One region of the Mesobacillus sp. ABV4_180 genome, then DNA from elsewhere that is predicted to be linked to it. Evidence: a T-box and tRNA genes for the amino acid it is inferred to sense, from the RefSeq annotation. Region 1 holds a T-box; the other holds one or more tRNA genes.
What was found. The T-box of region 1 lies ahead of ACXAEA_RS07115 (valine--tRNA ligase). A T-box ahead of a tRNA ligase gene usually reads a tRNA of that ligase, here a tRNA-Val.

Region 1 (7,057 bases):
CCGTGGATGCCGAATGAAATAAAGGAAGACCGGTCGGAAAAACACCAACAGCTGTTCAGGGAACTGGCAAGAATGCATACATTGTCGGCAAAGGAAGTGGAAACCAGTGCAGAAGTGAAGGAAGAGCATTATAACCAGACTTTAAAAGAATGGGAAAAGGAAGAGGAGTTCGTAACCGGATTTCTTGAGAGCTGTGAAAACAGGGTATATATGTCTCCTTTTGAGCTGCTGTTTTGCCTATACTACACTCAGATTCGCCAGGCGATGCTTTTTGCAAAGCAAAAACTTGAGAGCTGGAATGAAAAAACGAAGGAACAAAAGAAGACGAGGACAGTTACGCTGCATGGAAAAGTATCTACTGAGCACTTCCTCTACGATGAAAGAGGCTATGGTTATTTCATCAATTTTGAGAAGGCCCGTCAAGGTTCACCGATTCAGGATTTGCTGCCATTCTTGGCGAGATCATTGAAAACACAGCCAAAATACGGAGATGAAATCATAGATTGGATCAATGTGTACCTCAAGTATTTTCCGTTCAGGGATGACGAAATGCAATTATTCATGAGCTATCTGGCTTTCCCATCCGGTATATTAAGGGTTGCAGAAACCTATCACCAGCGAAAGAAAGAAGTGGATGAGCGAAAGTTTGTCCAAAAGCTGCAACGGCAGTATTGGCTTTTGAGCAATACAGGTTATGTGGTAATGAAAATTGATGAAATTGTAAAACAGAAAGAGCAGGCAAAACAAGAAGGAGCCCAGAGCTAAACGACGCTCGTGGCTCCTTAAATAATTTCAAATTTTATTGCCAGTGCAATCAGGATGAAAATCGATAATAGGAAGACATCAAATGTCGTCGGAAAGAAAAGGGTGCGGAGGCCCTGGAACACGCAAAAAGGAATGATCAGCTGAACACAGATTGCCCGTGCCGTCCTCGCCCACCTCGGGAGTACATATGGATTATACCTTCGTCTCTTCATTGCCATCCCTCCAAACAATCAGATATCCCTTTTTTCATACTATGAGTAATCGGCCCAAAATGTGCTATTTATTGGCACAGCATGGCGAAAAAGTATAAAATAATAAAAAATAGGAAATGATGATTGACGTCATTCCCCTTTTTTGGGTAGTATATCTAATATACAAAAATACAATAAAGTCAAAGCTTTGACAGGGAAGAGTACATGCGCACCCAGTTTTTAGAGAGGAAGTCCAGTAGCTGAGAGGACTTCTAAGCTGAACCATGGAAGGTCGCCCTTGAGCAGCGCCTGGGAACGGATTGTTTCTCCCAGTAACAGGCACCGGTGAAGAGCCGTTATCCAGATTTGAGCCAGCATAATGTTTGATTCTTGCTGGGAAAAAAGGTGGTACCGCGAACATACTCCATTCGTCCTTTTATGGCGAATGGAGTTTTTTTATTTTTCTAAAGGAAAGTACTTGAATGGAGGAAGAAATGATGGAAGAGAATTTGTCAATGCCGACTAAATACGATCCGTCTTCGATTGAGCAGGGACGCTATGAATGGTGGATCAACGGGAAGTTTTTCGAAGCAAAGGACGATGAAACGAAGAAACCTTACACAATCGTGATTCCGCCGCCAAACGTAACAGGAAAGCTTCATCTTGGCCATGCGTGGGACACAGCGCTCCAGGATATCCTTACTCGTATGAAGCGGATGCAGGGCTACGATGTTCTTTGGCTTCCGGGCATGGACCATGCGGGAATCGCCACACAGGCGAAGGTTGACGAGAAACTTCGCAGCCAGGGCATTAACCGCTATGAACTTGGCCGTGAAAAATTCCTTGAGGAATCATGGAAATGGAAAGAAGAATACGCACAGCATATCCGCAAGCAATGGGCAAAACTCGGTCTTGGACTTGACTACAGCCGTGAGCGCTTCACATTGGATGAAGGTCTCTCAAAGGCTGTTAAGGAAGTATTCGTTTCCTTATACCGCAAAGGATTGATCTACCGCGGAGAATACATCATCAACTGGGACCCTGCAGCAAAAACGGCCCTTTCCGATATCGAGGTTATCCATAAAGATGTCCAGGGCGCATTCTACCATATGAAATATCCTCTGGCAGACGGAAGCGGCCACATCGAAGTTGCAACGACAAGACCGGAAACGATGCTTGGCGATACTGCGGTTGCAGTTCACCCAGAAGATGACCGTTATAAGCATTTAATTGGCAAAACGGTCATCCTTCCAATCGTGGGCCGTGAAATCCCGATTGTTGGTGACGATTATGTTGATATGGAATTTGGTTCTGGCGCAGTAAAAATCACGCCAGCCCATGACCCTAACGACTTTGAAATTGGCAACCGCCACAATCTTGAAAGAGTACTTGTCATGAACGAAGATGGTTCTATGAATGCCAGAGCTGGCAAGTACCAGGGTATGGACCGTTTCGAATGCCGCAAGCAAATCGTCAAGGACCTTCAAGAGCAAGATGTACTATTCAAAATTGAAGAGCACATGCACTCAGTAGGGCACTCTGAGCGCAGCGGAGCTGTAGTAGAACCGTACTTATCAACTCAATGGTTCGTTAAAATGCAGCCGCTTGCTGATGAAGCAATCGCATTGCAGAGCAAGGAAGAAAAAGTAAACTTCGTACCTGAGCGCTTCGAAAACACTTATATGCGCTGGATGGAAAATATCCGCGACTGGTGTATTTCACGCCAGCTTTGGTGGGGCCACCGAATTCCGGCCTGGTACCATAAGGAAACAGGAGAAGTATACGTTGACCACGAACCGCCAGCGGATCTCGAGAACTGGGAGCAGGACAATGACGTTCTTGATACATGGTTCAGCTCGGCACTATGGCCATTCTCGACAATGGGCTGGCCGAATGAAGATGCAGCAGATTATAAGAGATACTATCCAACCGATGCCCTTGTAACAGGGTATGATATTATTTTCTTCTGGGTTTCCCGGATGATTTTCCAGGGGCTTGAGTTCACTGGAAAGCGCCCATTCAACGATGTATTGATCCACGGTCTCGTTCGTGCAGAAGACGGCCGGAAAATGAGTAAGTCACTCGGCAACGGTGTTGATCCGATGGATGTCATCGACCAGTACGGTGCTGACTCGCTTCGCTACTTCCTGACGACAGGAAGCGCACCGGGGCAGGATCTTCGCTACAGCACTGAGAAAGTAGAAGCAACATGGAACTTTGCCAATAAAATTTGGAATGCTTCCCGTTTTGCCCTTATGAACATGAACGGCCTGAAATATGAAGAAATCGATTTGAGCGGCGATAAGTCAGTTGCCGACAAGTGGATTTTAACAAGGCTGAATGAAACGATCGAGACTGTGACAAGACTGTCAGACCGCTATGAGTTCGGTGAAGTTGGCAGAGCGCTTTATAACTTCATCTGGGATGACCTTTGCGACTGGTATATCGAAATGGCGAAGCTTCCGCTTTATGGTGATGACGAAGCTGCCAAGAAGACAACAAGATCAGTCCTTGCATATGTTCTTGATAACACGATGCGATTGCTTCACCCATTCATGCCATTCATTACAGAAGAAATCTGGCAGAACCTGCCTCATCAGGGTGAGTCGATTACAGTTGCAAGCTGGCCGAAGGTTGACCCAGCTTTGACTGATAAAGCAGCAGCGGACGATATGAAACTGCTCGTTGAAGTGATCCGCTCAGTAAGGAACATCCGCTCTGAGGTGAATACACCTCTTAGCAAGAAGGTTGATATGTTCCTGAAGGCGAAGGATGAAAATACTCTCCGCACTCTTGAAAGCAACCGCGGATATATCGTCCGTTTCTGTAATCCAGAGAACCTTGAGATCGGCATTGAAGTGAACGCGCCAGAAAAAGCGATGACAGCTGTCGCTACCGGCCTAGAAATCATCATGCCGCTTGAAGGCCTGATCAATATCGATGAGGAAATCGCCCGCCTTCAAAAGGAAAAAGAGAAGCTGGACAAAGAGGTAGAGCGCGTCCAGAAGAAACTTGCAAACGAAGGCTTTGTGAAAAAGGCTCCTGAAAAAGTCATTGAAGAAGAACGCGCGAAGGAAAAAGACTACTTGGAAAAACGTGAAGCAGTCGAAGCTCGCATCAATGAGTTAAGAAGCTAAATAATGAATAACAAATCTGAAGGCGAACCATTATTGGTTCGTCTTCAGCATGAATTGGGGTGTTGGAATTGTATGAGACATATGAACAGGCACTTGAATGGATCCATGCAAGACTAAGGCTTGGAATCAAGCCAGGCCTGGCAAGGATGGAATGGATGCTGGAAAAACTGGATCATCCGGAACGTAGAATCAAAACGATCCATGTTGGCGGGACGAACGGAAAAGGCTCAACAGTCACATTTCTTCGGAATATCCTTGAATCTGCCGGATACAGGGTTGGAACCTTTACCTCGCCGTACTTCGAGCAATTCAATGAACGGATCAGCATCAATGGCCAGCCGATCAGCGACCAGGAATTAATACATTTGACCAATGCAATCAAGCCGCTTGCAGACGAATTGGATCAAACGGAACTCGGTGGGCCGACTGAATTTGAAGTGATCACAGCCATGTCGATTTATTACTTCGCGAAAATGTCTCCTGTTGATGTCGTCATTTATGAGGTGGGGCTCGGCGGCCGATTCGATTCCACGAATATCATCCATCCGCTGCTTTCGATCATCACGAGCATTGGTCTGGATCACACTGCGATTCTGGGTGAGAGCTATGAAGAAATAGCTTTTGAAAAGGCAGGCATTATCAAGAATGGGGTAAGTGTCATTACTGGAGTAAATCAGCCTGCTGCCCTTGAAGTGATCAAAAAGAAAGCTTTTGAAGGGAAGTCCCCGATATACGAGCTGGAAAAAGATTTTACAACTGGTTACCGGCTTTCATTGAAGCAAGGGGAGCAATTTGACTTTTCAAGCATGTTTGGTCAATTTGAGAAACTGGAGACATCAATGATTGGGTCCCATCAGGTTGATAATGCGGCATGTGCTGTCATGGCTGCTCAAGTCCTTTCGAATTACTATTCCTTCATAATTGATGAATCACATATACGGGAAGGACTCACTAAAGCGTACTGGCCGGGCAGGCTTGAGCTCCTGAGTGAGGACCCTTTTGTTTTGATCGATGGCGCTCATAATGAAGAAGGAATAAATGCCCTGGCAAGTGAAATAAAATCTCGATTTGCCGATAAAAAGATTAGTATTCTTTTTGCAGCTCTTAAAGACAAGAAATTGGACAAGATGATCGCGACCCTTGAAGAGGTTGCACATCAACTGACCTTCACAACATTCGACTTTCCGCGGGCAGCATCTGCGGAAGAACTAATGGAAGTTGGAAACAACAGCAACCTTAACATTGCAGTCGATTACAAGGACTTCCTTCATCGGAAAGTAAATGGATTAACAAGCGATGAAATACTAATCGTAACAGGTTCCCTTTACTTTCTTTCAGAGGCAAAACCCGTACTCGTGAACCTTCTGGAAAATTAATAAGAAAATTATGACATTCGACAAAAAGTTTGCTAAACTATTAAAAAAACCATGACTTTTTACCTAAATGAAAGGAGGTGGGTAGATGAAGATATCTCCATTAATAAAAAAATCAATTTGGTTTGCCTGGCTCCTGGTTGTACCGATTGGAATCTGGGTAACCTATCAAGTCTATCCACCTTCAAGCAATATATCGGTGTGGGAAGTGTTCACTTTCCTCATATTGATGTCTGTGGTGGCTGCCATGCCAATGGTCGTCAATAATACACCGATCTTCCTGATTCAGTGGGTTTCACTCGCTGTATTCCTGTCATACGGTATTTTTGTAGAAATGGTTCTGATGCAGATTTCGGTGCTGATCCTTTTAATGAGGCTTCGCGTGCAAAAGTCTGATTTGTACAGATTTCCATTGAACTCTTTAATGTTTTTTATCGTATCATTGCTGAGTGGGCTAGTGTTTTATGCTTTGGGCGGGACCCATGGCGATCATCTAGCAGAGGATCCATATACTTATATACTTGGAACTGTATATGGCATCAGTAATTATGGAGTCAATACAATTTTCCTTTTATTATTGCAAGCAGTCGTTTTAAAACTGAAGGGACCTTATTTCGGGAAAGATTTCATCTGGGAAACAGTAACGACATTGATTACCTTCCCGATCGGGTTTGTGCTTTACGAACTATATAAAAGTGAAATGGGACTCTATTCTCTTTTGTTTGTAGGGATTCCTTTTGCAAGTCTATCTATCATTCTCAGTCTCTATTATTCCAGCGGCAAGGTGAACCAATTTTTACAAAGTGCTGCTGAGATTGGGCACCAGCTGGCAGAAAGGCAGAGAGCAAATGATGTACTTGATCTCTTTGTCCAAAAGCTGATCGAAATGCTGCCGGTGGATTATGCCTATATATTGGATGTAATAGATGAAAAGGCACTGAAGCTGATTCATAAAGTGGAATTCGGGGAAATAATGGAACCTGATGAGAAGACGCTTGGAAAAGGCCAAGGAATAAGCGGACTTGTTTGGTCTGCGAAAAAGCCAGTGCTCTTCCATTCCAAAAAAGAGTGGAAGCATATCAATTCGGGCTATATCCCTTCAAGCGCTGAAAGCATCCTGAGTGTGCCAATCGTCAGGAACAATCAGGTAGTCGGTGTCCTTGTCCTTGCAGCAAACAAGAAGAGGGCATTTGAAAAATCGCAGCTGATGATTGTCGACATCCTTTGCTCACATTTTGCGATTGCTGTTGAAAACGCAAGGCATTACGAAAAAACGAAGGAAAACAGTGAACGCTGTGCATTGACGGGTCTATACAATTATCGCTACTTTGAAAACATGCTGACATCGGAATTCGAAAAACTGCAGAAAGGCGAAAGAGACTTACTTTCCTTAATACTTCTGGACATCGATCACTTCAAGTCAGTTAATGATACATACGGACATCAAAGTGGAAACGAAATCTTATGTGAACTGGCAGTCCGCCTTAATGAAAGAATCGGTGAGATTGGAACAGTAGCCCGTTACGGAGGGGAAGAGTTCGTCATCCTCCTTCCGGACATGATGAAGGGCAATGCGTTGAAACTAGCCGAA
Region 2 (7,057 bases), 1.2 Mb from region 1:
TTTCCTGAGGAAGGCTCGTCCTCTCAGGGTTAGTCGGGACCTAAGCCGAGGCCGAAAGGCGTAGGCGATGGACAACAGGTTGATATTCCTGTACCACCTCTTTATCGTTTGAGCGACGGGGGGACGCAGGAGGATAGGGTAAGCGCGCTGTTGGATATGCGCGTCTAAGCAGTTAGGCTGCAAGTGAGGTAAATCCCGCTTGCGTGAAGGCTGAGCTGTGACAGCGAGGGAAATTTAGTACCGAAGTTCCTGATTCCACACTGCCAAGAAAAGCCTCTAGCGAGATAAATGGTGCCCGTACCGCAAACCGACACAGGTAGGCGAGGAGAGAATCCTAAGGTGAGCGAGAGAACTCTCGTTAAGGAACTCGGCAAAATGACCCCGTAACTTCGGGAGAAGGGGTGCTCATTTGGGTGAATAGCCCGGATGAGCCGCAGTGAATAGGCCCAGGCGACTGTTTAGCAAAAACACAGGTCTCTGCGAAGCCGCAAGGCGAAGTATAGGGGCTGACGCCTGCCCGGTGCTGGAAGGTTAAGAGGAGGGGTTAGCTCACGCGAAGCTCTGAATCGAAGCCCCAGTAAACGGCGGCCGTAACTATAACGGTCCTAAGGTAGCGAAATTCCTTGTCGGGTAAGTTCCGACCCGCACGAAAGGCGTAACGATCTGGGCACTGTCTCAACGAGAGACTCGGTGAAATTATAGTACCTGTGAAGATGCAGGTTACCCGCGACAGGACGGAAAGACCCCGTGGAGCTTTACTGTAGCCTGATATTGAATTTTGGTACAGCTTGTACAGGATAGGTAGGAGCCTGAGAAACCGGAGCGCCAGCTTCGGTGGAGGCGTCGGTGGGATACTACCCTGGCTGTATTGAAATTCTAACCCGCGCCCCTGATCGGGGCGGGAGACAGTGTCAGGTGGGCAGTTTGACTGGGGCGGTCGCCTCCTAAAGAGTAACGGAGGCGCCCAAAGGTTCCCTCAGAATGGTTGGAAATCATTCGCAGAGTGTAAAGGCACAAGGGAGCTTGACTGCGAGACCTACAAGTCGAGCAGGGACGAAAGTCGGGCTTAGTGATCCGGTGGTTCCGCATGGAAGGGCCATCGCTCAACGGATAAAAGCTACCCCGGGGATAACAGGCTTATCTCCCCCAAGAGTCCACATCGACGGGGAGGTTTGGCACCTCGATGTCGGCTCATCGCATCCTGGGGCTGTAGTCGGTCCCAAGGGTTGGGCTGTTCGCCCATTAAAGCGGTACGCGAGCTGGGTTCAGAACGTCGTGAGACAGTTCGGTCCCTATCCGTCGTGGGCGCAGGAAATTTGAGAGGAGCTGTCCTTAGTACGAGAGGACCGGGATGGACGCACCGCTGGTGTACCAGTTGTCTTGCCAAAGGCATCGCTGGGTAGCTATGTGCGGACGGGATAAGTGCTGAAAGCATCTAAGCATGAAGCCCCCCTCAAGATGAGATTTCCCATAGCGCAAGCTAGTAAGAACCCTGAAAGATGATCAGGTTGATAGGTCAGAGGTGGAAGCGCGGTGACGTGTGGAGCTGACTGATACTAATCGTTCGAGGACTTAACCAAATAGATCATTCGTTCTTCTTGAATTCTTCTTACAACATTATCTAGTTTTGAGGGAATAAAACCTCAAACCAAATAGTCTGGTGGCGATGGCGAGAAGGTCACACCCGTTCCCATACCGAACACGGAAGTTAAGCTTCTCAGCGCCGATGGTAGTTGGGGGTTTCCCCCTGTGAGAGTAGGACGCCGCCGGGCATATATATGGAGGATTAGCTCAGCTGGGAGAGCATCTGCCTTACAAGCAGAGGGTCGGCGGTTCGATCCCGTCATCCTCCACCATAATAATTTCAGATAGTGAAATATTCTACATTATATGCCGGTGTAGCTCAATTGGTAGAGCAACTGACTTGTAATCAGTAGGTTGGGGGTTCAAGTCCTCTCGCCGGCACCATGCTTCTTGCTTCTCTGATCAGCATCAGCGGAAGCATGCGAGAAATCCCGGAGGGATTTTGAGCAGAGAAACTTTTTATCGAAGCTAATCTTTGTACGAGCCATTAGCTCAGTCGGTAGAGCATCTGACTTTTAATCAGAGGGTCGAAGGTTCGAGTCCTTCATGGCTCACCATAGTTTTTTCGCGCTGGCGAAAATGACTTAATATTAATATGCGGGTGTGGCGGAATTGGCAGACGCACCAGACTTAGGATCTGGCGCCGCAAGGCGTGGGGGTTCGACTCCCTTCACCCGCACCATTTTTTCAAACAAATCAATAAAATATGCGGAAGTAGTTCAGTGGTAGAATACAACCTTGCCAAGGTTGGGGTCGCGGGTTCGAATCCCGTCTTCCGCTCCATTTTTAGCCGGGGTGGCGGAACTGGCAGACGCACAGGACTTAAAATCCTGCGGTAGGTGACTACCGTACCGGTTCGATTCCGGTCCTCGGCACCAAGTTAGCTAAAAAAAACAAATATGCGCCCGTAGCTCAATTGGATAGAGCGTCTGACTACGGATCAGAAGGTTATGGGTTCGACTCCTTTCGGGCGCGCCATTATTTTTCTCAATATATCGGGGAGTAGCTCAGCTTGGTAGAGCACTTGGTTTGGGACCAAGGGGTCGCAGGTTCGAATCCTGTCTTCCCGACCATTCACTTACTTTAATATGGGGCCTTAGCTCAGCTGGGAGAGCGCCTGCCTTGCACGCAGGAGGTCAGCGGTTCGATCCCGCTAGGCTCCACCAAAAAAAACATTTGACCTTTTTGATTCATCATGTTAGTATGTTAAAGCTGACCTGTTGATACGGTCAAAGAATTGCTCTTTGAAAACTAAACAAACAAGCGTCAACAAACAATAATATTCTTGCTTCTATTATAGAAGACAAGAGCCAACGTTTTATTTTATGAGCTAACTCATAACTCTTTCTTGGAGAGTTTGATCCTGGCTCAGGACGAACGCTGGCGGCGTGCCTAATACATGCAAGTCGAGCGGATCTTCATTAGCTTGCTTTTGAAGATCAGCGGCGGACGGGTGAGTAACACGTGGGCAACCTGCCTGTAAGACTGGGATAACTTCGGGAAACCGGAGCTAATACCGGATAATCCTTTCCCTTACATGAGGGAAAGCTGAAAGACGGTTTCGGCTGTCACTTACAGATGGGCCCGCGGCGCATTAGCTAGTTGGTGAGGTAACGGCTCACCAAGGCGACGATGCGTAGCCGACCTGAGAGGGTGATCGGCCACACTGGGACTGAGACACGGCCCAGACTCCTACGGGAGGCAGCAGTAGGGAATCTTCCGCAATGGACGAAAGTCTGACGGAGCAACGCCGCGTGAGCGATGAAGGCCTTCGGGTCGTAAAGCTCTGTTGTCAGGGAAGAACAAGTATCGGAGTAACTGCCGGTACCTTGACGGTACCTGACCAGAAAGCCACGGCTAACTACGTGCCAGCAGCCGCGGTAATACGTAGGTGGCAAGCGTTGTCCGGAATTATTGGGCGTAAAGCGCGCGCAGGCGGTCCTTTAAGTCTGATGTGAAAGCCCACGGCTCAACCGTGGAGGGTCATTGGAAACTGGGGGACTTGAGTGCAGAAGAGGAGAGCGGAATTCCACGTGTAGCGGTGAAATGCGTAGAGATGTGGAGGAACACCAGTGGCGAAGGCGGCTCTCTGGTCTGTAACTGACGCTGAGGCGCGAAAGCGTGGGGAGCGAACAGGATTAGATACCCTGGTAGTCCACGCCGTAAACGATGAGTGCTAAGTGTTAGAGGGTTTCCGCCCTTTAGTGCTGCAGCAAACGCATTAAGCACTCCGCCTGGGGAGTACGGCCGCAAGGCTGAAACTCAAAGGAATTGACGGGGGCCCGCACAAGCGGTGGAGCATGTGGTTTAATTCGAAGCAACGCGAAGAACCTTACCAGGTCTTGACATCCTCTGACAACCCTAGAGATAGGGCGTTCCCCTTCGGGGGACAGAGTGACAGGTGGTGCATGGTTGTCGTCAGCTCGTGTCGTGAGATGTTGGGTTAAGTCCCGCAACGAGCGCAACCCTTGATCTTAGTTGCCAGCATTCAGTTGGGCACTCTAAGGTGACTGCCGGTGACAAACCGGAGGAAGGTGGGGATGACGTCAAATCATCATGCCCCTTATGACCTGGGCTACACACGTGCTACAATGGATGGAACAAAGGGTCGCGAAGCCGCGAGGTCGAGCCAATCCCATAAAACCATTCTCAGTTCGGATTGCAGGCTGCAACTCGCCTGCATGAAGCCGGAATCGCTAGTAATCGCGGATCAGCATGCCGCGGTGAATACGTTCCCGGGCCTTGTACACACCGCCCGTCACACCACGAGAGTTTGTAACACCCGAAGTCGGTGGGGTAACCTTTTGGAGCCAGCCGCCTAAGGTGGGACAGATGATTGGGGTGAAGTCGTAACAAGGTAGCCGTATCGGAAGGTGCGGCTGGATCACCTCCTTTCTAAGGATATTGCCTAAGGGCAATCGGAATGCGAACCTACGGTTCGTACTGTTGACCAGCTTGTTTGTTTAGTTTTGAGGGAGCAAGTGCCTCAAGACTTTTTTGTTCCTTGAAAACTAGATAATCGTAAGTAAGAAGAACCAAGAAAAACCGAGTGATCGCCATTTTAGTTTTCTCTCTATTCAATTAGAGAAATGACCTTTTAGGTTAAGTTAGAAAGGGCGCACGGTGGATGCCTTGGCACTAGGAGCCGATGAAGGACGGGACTAACACCGATATGCTTCGGGGAGCTGTAAGTAAGCTTTGATCCGGAGATTTCCGAATGGGGAAACCCACTGTTCGTAATGGAACAGTATCTTTACCTGAATACATAGGGTATTGAAGGCAGACCCGGGGAACTGAAACATCTAAGTACCCGGAGGAAGAGAAAGCAAACGCGATTCCCTGAGTAGCGGCGAGCGAAACGGGACATAGCCCAAACCAAGAGGCTTGCCTCTTGGGGTTGTAGGACACTCTACATGGAGTTACAAAGGAACGGGGTAGATGAAGTGGTCTGGAAAGGCCCGTCAGAGAAGGTAAAAACCCTGTAGTTGAAACTTCGTTCCCTCCTGAGTGGATCCTGAGTACGGCGGGACACGAGAAATCCCGTCGGAAGCTGGGAGGACCATCTCCCAAGGCTAAATACTCCCTAGTGACCGATAGTGAACCAGTACCGTGAGGGAAAGGTGAAAAGCACCCCGGAAGGGGAGTGAAAGAGATCCTGAAACCGTGTGCCTACAAGTAGTCAGAGCCCGTTCATGGGTGATGGCGTGCCTTTTGTAGAATGAACCGGCGAGTTACGATTACATGCAAGGTTAAGTTGAAGAGACGGAGCCGCAGCGAAAGCGAGTCTGAATAGGGCGAATGAGTATGTGGTCGTAGACCCGAAACCAGGTGATCTACCCATGTCCAGGGTGAAGGTTGGGTAACACCAACTGGAGGCCCGAACCCACGCACGTTGAAAAGTGCGGGGATGAGGTGTGGGTAGCGGAGAAATTCCAATCGAACTTGGAGATAGCTGGTTCTCTCCGAAATAGCTTTAGGGCTAGCCTCACGTTGTAAGAGTCTTGGAGGTAGAGCACTGTTTGGACTAGGGGCCCTCATCGGGTTACCGAATTCAGACAAACTCCGAATGCCAAAGACTTATCCGTGGGAGTCAGACTGCGAGTGATAAGATCCGTAGTCAAAAGGGAAACAGCCCAGACCACCAGCTAAGGTCCCAAAGTATACGTTAAGTGGAAAAGGATGTGGAGTTGCTTAGACAACCAGGATGTTGGCTTAGAAGCAGCCACCATTTAAAGAGTGCGTAATAGCTCACTGGTCGAGTGACTCTGCGCCGAAAATGTACCGGGGCTAAACGTATCACCGAAGCTGTGGATTGACATCTTAGATGTCAGTGGTAGGAGAGCGTTCTAAGGGCGTTGAAGCTAGACCGTAAGGACTGGTGGAGCGCTTAGAAGTGAGAATGCCGGTATGAGTAGCGAAAGATGGGTGAGAATCCCATCCACCGAATGCCTAAGGTTTCCTGAGGAAGGCTCGTCCTCTCAGGGTTAGTCGGGACCTAAGCCGAGGCCGAAAGGCGTAGGCGATGGACAACAGGTTGATATTCCTGTACCACCTCTTTATCGTTTGAGCGACGGGGGGACGCAGGAGGATAGGGTAAGCGCGCTGTTGGATATGCGCGTCTAAGCAGTTAGGCTGCAAGTGAGGCAAATCCCGCTTGCGTGAAGGCTGAGCTGTGACAGCGAGGGAAATTTAGTACCGAAGTTCCTGATTCCACACTGCCAAGAAAAGCCTCTAGCGAGATAAATGGTGCCCGTACCGCAAACCGACACAGGTAGGCGAGGAGAGAATCCTAAGGTGAGCGAGAGAACTCTCGTTAAGGAACTCGGCAAAATGACCCCGTAACTTCGGGAGAAGGGGTGCTCATTTGGGTGAATAGCCCGGATGAGCCGCAGTGAATAGGCCCAGGCGACTGTTTAGCAAAAACACAGGTCTCTGCGAAGCCGCAAGGCGAAGTATAGGGGCTGACGCCTGCCCGGTGCTGGAAGGTTAAGAGGAGGGGTTAGCTCACGCGAAGCTCTGAATCGAAGCCCCAGTAAACGGCGGCCGTAACTATAACGGTCCTAAGGTAGCGAAATTCCTTGTCGGGTAAGTTCCGACCCGCACGAAAGGCGTAACGATCTGGGCACTGTCTCAACGAGAGACTCGGTGAAATTATAGTACCTGTGAAGATGCAGGTTACCCGCGACAGGACGGAAAGACCCCGTGGAGCTTTACTGTAGCCTGATATTGAATTTTGGTACAGCTTGTACAGGATAGGTAGGAGCCTGAGAAACCGGAGCGCCAGCTTCGGTGGAGGCGTCGGTGGGATACTACCCTGGCTGTATTGAAATTCTAACCCGCGCCCCTGATCGGGGCGGGAGACAGTGTCAGGTGGGCAGTTTGACTGGGGCGGTCGCCTCCTAAAGAGTAACGGAGGCGCCCAAAGGTTCCCTCAGAATGGTTGGAAATCATTCGCAGAGTGTAAAGGCACAAG

Region 2: it has a tRNA-Val gene. The T-box ahead of ACXAEA_RS07115 (valine--tRNA ligase) is inferred to sense a tRNA for this amino acid. The anticodon was not compared.

The regions. Positions count from the first base shown of each region.
Region 1 covers NZ_JBSWTJ010000001.1:1,434,167-1,441,223, forward strand. The annotation lists gene ysxE (spore coat protein YsxE) at 1-765, shown strand, start outside; gene ACXAEA_RS07110 (hypothetical protein) at 783-977, opposite strand; T-box leader at 1,156-1,395, shown strand; gene ACXAEA_RS07115 (valine--tRNA ligase) at 1,451-4,093, shown strand; gene ACXAEA_RS07120 (bifunctional folylpolyglutamate synthase/dihydrofolate synthase) at 4,162-5,469, shown strand; gene ACXAEA_RS07125 (sensor domain-containing diguanylate cyclase) at 5,555-7,057, shown strand, end outside.
Region 2 covers NZ_JBSWTJ010000001.1:192,736-199,792, reverse strand. The annotation lists rRNA gene ACXAEA_RS01135 (23S ribosomal RNA) at 1-1,580, shown strand, start outside; rRNA gene rrf (5S ribosomal RNA) at 1,657-1,772, shown strand; tRNA gene ACXAEA_RS01125 (tRNA-Val) at 1,781-1,856, shown strand; tRNA gene ACXAEA_RS01120 (tRNA-Thr) at 1,893-1,968, shown strand; tRNA gene ACXAEA_RS01115 (tRNA-Lys) at 2,066-2,141, shown strand; tRNA gene ACXAEA_RS01110 (tRNA-Leu) at 2,182-2,266, shown strand; tRNA gene ACXAEA_RS01105 (tRNA-Gly) at 2,293-2,367, shown strand; tRNA gene ACXAEA_RS01100 (tRNA-Leu) at 2,374-2,462, shown strand; tRNA gene ACXAEA_RS01095 (tRNA-Arg) at 2,486-2,562, shown strand; tRNA gene ACXAEA_RS01090 (tRNA-Pro) at 2,581-2,657, shown strand; tRNA gene ACXAEA_RS01085 (tRNA-Ala) at 2,675-2,750, shown strand; rRNA gene ACXAEA_RS01080 (16S ribosomal RNA) at 2,930-4,479, shown strand; rRNA gene ACXAEA_RS01075 (23S ribosomal RNA) at 4,685-7,057, shown strand, end outside.